DNA from 2 places in the Pseudoalteromonas sp. SR41-1 genome. Region 1 is predicted to be linked to the other one. Evidence: predicted binding sites of a transcription regulator. Region 1 holds the regulator's gene; the other holds the start of a gene.
The links. The regulator ArgR, encoded in region 1, controls arginine synthesis, uptake and breakdown. The targets are predictions, from matches to a motif close to ANTGAATANNTATTCANT.
Positions count from the first base shown of each region.

Region 2: a site for ArgR is predicted at 1,859-1,876, ahead of gltB (glutamate synthase large subunit). Genes of this name have one in related genera too.

Region 1 is NZ_JACJEK010000004.1:169,522-172,955, forward strand. It holds gene H5118_RS04920 (ABC transporter ATP-binding protein) at 1-611, shown strand, start outside; gene H5118_RS04925 (Dyp-type peroxidase) at 660-1,559, shown strand; gene argR (transcriptional regulator ArgR) at 1,567-2,034, opposite strand; gene mdh (malate dehydrogenase) at 2,260-3,192, shown strand.
Region 2 is NZ_JACJEK010000008.1:122,620-126,053, forward strand. It holds gene H5118_RS08970 (efflux RND transporter periplasmic adaptor subunit) at 26-1,279, opposite strand; gene gltB (glutamate synthase large subunit) at 1,978-3,434, shown strand, end outside.

The DNA.
Region 1 (3,434 bases):
CTCGTGCATTAGCTTATAAACCTAGTTTATTACTCCTTGATGAGCCTTTTTCAAACATCGACACACAAGTACGCTTTGAATTAATTGCCGATATACGTCGAATTATTAAGGCAACTCAAGTATCTGCTGTGTTTGTTACACACTCAAAAGAAGAGGCGTTTGCGTTTTCAGATACACTTGCCATTATGCATCGCGGTAAAATTGAGCAACAAGGCACGCCTGAGCAGCTTTTTGCAGCTCCATGTTCAAAGGAGGTTGCAGAGTTTCTGGGTCAGGGCATATACTTAAGCGCAGAAGTGTTAACCGCAACTGAATATAAAACACCATTTGGTTTAGTCGAATCTTATGTTGAGAGTAAGCATAATGTAAGTGCAGGGCTTATATATGTGCGCCCTCATCAAATAGAATTAGTGGCAGATAACCAAAGTGACAAATTCAGCAAGCGAGCTACAATCATAAGTCGTCGCTTTATTGGTTCGGCGTATGTTTATTCGCTTGTTATTGATGAACAAGAAATTGAAGTTGCTGCACAATATGGCCAGTCATTTGAAAATAATGATCAGGTTATAATAAAAATAAAACCTCACACGGTGAATTTTTTCGAATCGTAATTAATTTGTTATTCGCTGTGTTTTTATCTGTAAAACTAAGGAATAACAATGGCGCAAGCGCAATCAGGGATTTGTGCTGAAGCAAACTTACACGGTTTGCACTTATTTTTTAATGTGTTTGATGGTCAAGACGAATCACTTCGCGCAAAGTTAAAACAAGTAAGCGCTATAGAAGAAGAGTTTAGCGATCAATTTTCAGAATCAATGCTCTCTTGTATGGTTGCTATTGGTGCGCAATACTGGCCGCATATCCTCCCTGAATACATTCCAAGCGAATTACAGAGCTTTCCCAATATAACCCATAGCGATCACCAAATGAGCGTACAACCGTGTGATTTATTTGTACAAATTCGCTCTGACCGTGAAGATGTTAACCATTTATTTGCGCTGCAAATTTTAAAATTATTTGCCCCCGATGTAGAGCTGGTGGAGCAAATTCGGAATTTTCGCTTTTTAGATGGTCGTGATTTTAACGGTTTTATTTATGGTGGCGACACCGCACATGGAAGAAAAAAGCGCGCTACGGCTTTAATCAGCAACCCTGGTAGCTTTGAAGATCAGGGAAGTTATATTCATGTACAGCGTTATAAGCATGACTTAACTATGTGGCAGCACTTATCATTGAGCGAGCAAGAACAAATAATGGGGCGTACGCGCCTTGATAACACACTAATTACCCCCGCAATTGAAACCAGCCATGCTTCGCGAAGTGAGCTAAAAGACGAAGACGGACAACCGCTACTATTAAATCAGAGCATGCCTTATGGCGATGTATATGAGCAGGGAATGTTATCAATTACATGCGCTTGTACGGGTACCGCATTTGAAAAAGTACTTAATAGTCGTTTAGGGGAAGGGGATTGTTACGACCACTGGCTTGATTTTACTCAAGCCGATATGGGTTCTGCTTTCTTTGCGCCTTCAGTCGGGTTTTTAAAACAAATTTAGTTTGCTATTAAACCGTATCAAATAAAATGCGAACACGTTCAAGTGTTACATCTATTTCAGATATTTTAGCAGGAGCGATAAAAATAGTGTCATCGCCGGCAATAGTTCCTAGTACGCCATCTGCTTTACCTAATGAATCTAATAAACGTGCAATAAGCTGAGCAGCACCAGGGCTGGTACGAATAATGATCATCATTTCGTTGTGCATAATGTCGATTACTAATTGGCGTAATGGGCTTTTAGCCGTAGGTACACCCATTTCAGCAGGTAAGCAGTAAACCATTTCTTGCTTGGCATTACGTGTACGTACAGCGCCAAACTTACTTAACATGCGTGAAACTTTACTTTGGCTTATATTGTCAAAACCTTGATCTTTTAACGCATCAACTATTTCGCCTTGAGAGCCAAAATTTTCTTCTTTTAATAGTGATTTAAATGCTTTTACCAGTGCTTCTTGTTTATCTTGTGGTTGCATAGTCTTTATTCGTTTTTGTTATTTATGCTGCAAATTCTACACAAAAATGAATAATTATGCAGCAGTTGTTTAGTTAACTTGCCAGTTTGATGCGTTAAATCACATAAGTTTACGACTATGGTCGAAAATATACTTGAAATAGACAGGATAAATTTGTTTTTAGTCGCTAATTTCATTATCTTAAGAGCCACAAATGTTTCCTACCTCAAATTACGGAGAATTCCAATGAAAGTTGCTGTATTAGGTGCTGCAGGCGGTATCGGCCAAGCGTTGTCTTTATTATTAAAAACAGGCTTACCAGCTGGCTCTGAATTATCACTTTATGATGTTGCACCAGTGGTACCAGGTGTTGCGGTTGACCTTTCTCACATCCCAACAGATGTTAAAGTTGCAGGCTTTGGCGCAGACGATTTAAATAAAGCGCTTGAAGGTTCTGACATCGTTCTTATCCCAGCGGGTATGCCACGTAAACCAGGTATGGATCGTGCTGATTTATTCAATGTAAATGCTGGCATCATCAAAACTTTAGCAGAAGGCATTGTTGCCAGCTGTCCTAAAGCGTTAGTAGGTATTATTACTAACCCAGTAAACGGCACAGTTCCAATTGTTGCTGAAGTATTCAAAAAAGCAGGTACTTACGACGCTAAACGCGTATTCGGTATTACTACGCTTGACGTTATTCGTTCAGAAGCATTTGTTGCTGAACTTAAAGGCGTAGACGTAGCAACTGTAAAAGTACCAGTAATTGGTGGTCACTCAGGCACAACTATTCTGCCTCTACTTTCTCAAGTTGAAGGTGTTTCTTTCACTGATGAAGAAGTTGCTGCACTTACTCCACGTATCCAAAATGCGGGTACTGAAGTTGTAAATGCTAAAGCAGGCGGTGGTTCAGCTACGCTATCTATGGGTGCTGCTGCAGCTCGTTTTTGTATGTCTTTAGTTAAAGGCCTACAAGGTGAAGAAGTTGTAGATTACGCTTACGTTGCTGTTGAAAATGGCGATGCAGAGTACTTTGCACATCCAGTACGTTTAGGTAAAAACGGTGTAGAAGAAATTCTTTCTTACGGCGAACTAAGCGCATTTGAAACAAAAGCAAAAAATGACATGCTTGAAACTCTGAAAAAAGACATCAAAGAAGGTGTTGATTTCATGGCGTAATAGCCAGTTTGAGCGATACCAATTGCATTAAATAAATGAGCAGTTATTACGATGGATAAATAGCTCGTTAGCAAGGCAAATATTACGATGTATAGTTGTTCTATATAAATAATATTTAACGCAGCTAATGAGTTATTTAGCCCGAAAGAATGCTTAATGTTTTGATAAAATTGGTATATAAAAAAGCCTGCATTCGCAGGCTTTTTTATTGCTCAGAATTAATGTCACACTGTGTAACTAGT
Region 2 (3,434 bases), on a different contig from region 1:
TTTAGCGTTGGTTGAGAACGTCTGTTTAATTTAATAAAATCGTATCGGCTTGCTTAAAGTCGCTGTAGCTTGAAATAATAATTTCATCGTTTTCTTTTAGCCCGCTCAAAAGCTCAACTGCATTAATGCTGGTAGCGCCTATTGTAATAGGTATACGCTTTGCAATATTGCCTTCTACCTTATAAGCAAAAATTCCGCCTTGCTGCATAAAAGCGCCGCGTTTCACCTGCATTACACCTTCTCGGTTGTCGAGTAAAATACGTGCAGTTAAGCGTTGGTTTTGACGGATGTTGTTAGTAACAGCTTTAAATCGGACGCGTGCTGTTACTTCACGATTATTAACTTCTGGTGATATGGCGGATAAATTCCCCATCACTGTTTCATTGCCTAACTTAAGCTCTACTTCCATACCGAGTCCTAATTCGTTGGCGTAACTTTCAGGTACTTGAAGTTCCGCTTCGAAATTACTTAAGTCGACGAGAGTCATAAGAGGTTGGCTTTGCGTCACTGCGGCTTTTTGTTGCACTAATAGGTTACCCACGATCCCTGTAACGGAAGCCTTAATAGATAGGTTGCTTACTTTTCTGATTAAATCATCAACAATAAGTTGCTGGCGGGTTACATCACTTTTAGCTGCTTGTAGTTCAAAGGCGAGCGTGTCTTTGGCAAGCAATACCTCTTGTTGTGCATGCTTATATGTGAGCTTTGAACGTGATAAATCATCAACTGCTTTTTCAAGATCAATTTGGCTAATTAAGTGCTTTTGTATTGATAACTGCGCCCGGCGATTTTCGCGCTCAGCGGCGTTAAGCTCAACTTGTGCCATATCAAGTGTTTTATTTAAAGTGAGTGTTTGGCGTCTTGCTTGCAAATGCTGCCTTTGCTGCTCGCCTTGTAGTCGTTTAAGTACAGACTCCTGTTGCTTTAATTCGTTAGTTAACTCAGGGCTTTGCAGCAGAGCAAGTGTGCCCCCTTGCTTTACTGTATCGCCGGCCTTTACTTTTAAATCTATAAATCCACGTTCTGGACTGTAGATTTTAGGAGCATTAGCAGCAACAATTTTACCACTGGCGGCAATATCTCGAATGAGCGCTTTAACATGTACTTTTGCAACCTGTACTTTTGAGCGGCTAATAGAGCTTTTAGCGCTATGGTTAGTTATAAAAATATAAGCAACTGTAGAGACCACAATGAAAACAATCGCAGTGATTATCGCGTATTTTTTATAGCTTATAGGTGCCTTTACTTGTACGTCTTGTGCGCTGGTATCTTTAATCATTTAATTCCCCCTACATTGCTTTTATGTATTTTTCGCACAGCAGTAATAAAGCTGCTGTGCAAATGGCGGCAATAGGAGAGAGCAAAAATAAGCTTAGAGTAAACATGGTAATTCCAATTAGCGATTATATGTAAAGCTATACGATTAATATGCCAACTATTATCACATTGATATTAAAGTACTTTTTATTTTTTGTTCATGAAAATGATGTCCGCGGACAGTTTTTATGTCCGCATCGGACACCGCTTTAAATAAAAATTCACTATTAATGTACAAAAAAGGACATGAACTTTCATAACTATACTAATGAGCAGCAATAATCGGGGATGTTAAGCCATTAAAGTAATGAAATAGCATAAAACTATCTAAATGTTAACTGAATAGCCCTTCATGTGTTGAATACTTATTCACTTTTACTCACCTTTACGTTTACGTAAGCTGCATCTTTGGGTGCTTGTGTTTTTTACAATATGTTAAACTTGACACCAGTGTCATGAAAAAATAGTGGTTAAAATAACGCTAAATGTTAAAAATAATGATAAAAAGAAATCTTGCTATGAAGTGAGAAATATTCAAGAATGTGAATATGTATTCAAAGTGCTATTGACTCTATTTAAGATAGAGGCTAGTTTTGTCCGTCTGTTAGCAAATCGTCGAGCAGTTCATCCACGCTAACAGTGCAGCAAGGGGAGGGGTCTATGTTATACGACTCAAAGTTAGAAAAAGAAAATTGTGGCTTTGGCTTAATAGCCCAAGTTAATGGTCAAGCTAGTCATAGGCTTATTCGTACTGCTATTACGGGGCTTGATCGCATGCAGCACCGTGGCGGTATATCTGCCGATGGTAAAACAGGTGATGGCTGTGGTTTATTATTACAAAAACCAGATAGCTTTTTCCGTGCAATTGCCAGTGAACATAATTGGCACTTAGGCAAAAACTACGCAGTGGGTATGATATTTTTAAATTCAGACCCTGTTTTAGCACAAGCTGCAAAACAAATACTTAGCGAAGAATTAGAAAAAGAAACGCTAAATATTTTAGGTTGGCGTGTTGTACCAACCGACCCATCTATGTTGGGTCCTATTGCTGTACAGCAATTACCAGGTTTTGAACAAATTTTTGTTAGCGCGCCAGAAGGTTGGCGTTCTAAAGACTTAGAGCGTCGCTTATATGTAGCACGCCGCCGCGCTGAAAAGCGCATTGTTGATGATGAAGCTTTCTATATCGCAAGTCTATCTGGTTTGGTAACTATCTATAAAGGCTTAATGATGCCTGCGGATTTACCTAATTTTTACCTAGATTTAGCTGATATTCGTATGACGAGTGCGATTTGTGTTTTCCATCAGCGCTTTTCTACTAATACTCAGCCGCGTTGGCCTTTAGCTCAACCTTTCCGCTATTTAGCACACAATGGTGAAATTAATACTATTGAAGGTAACCGCCAGTGGGCACGCGCACGTTCTTATAAATTTGCGTCACCGCTTATTCCTGATTTACAAAGCGCAGCGCCGTTTGTAAACGAAACCGGTTCTGATTCATCAAGCCTAGATAATATGCTTGAGCTATTTTTAGCTGGCGGCATGGATTTATTCCGCGCTATGCGTATGCTCGTGCCGCCTGCATGGCAGAAAAACCGTGCAATGGACGACGATTTACGTGCATTTTACGACTTTAACTCTATGCATATGGAACCATGGGATGGCCCGGCAGGTATTGTTATGTCGGATGGTCGTTTTGCGGCGTGTAACCTTGACCGTAATGGACTTCGCCCAGCACGTTATGTAATTACACAAGATGGTTTTATTACGCTTGCATCAGAAGTGGGTATTTGGGATTACACTGCCGATGAAGTGGTTGAAAAAGGCCGTGTTGGTCCAGGTGAATTATTAGTTATTGATACTAAACTTGGCAAAATCTGGCACTCGGATGAAATCGATCAAGATTTAAAATCTCGCCATCCTTACAAGTCATGGCTTGAAGAAAACGTTAAACGTTTAGTTCCATTTGAAGAACTTACTGAGCAAGACGCTGGTAATCGCTCATTTGATGACGAAACGCTAGCTAAATATCAAAAAATGTTTGGTTATACCAACGAAGAGCTTGATAGCGTTATTCGTGTAATGGGTGAAAACGGCCAAGAAGCGACAGGCTCAAT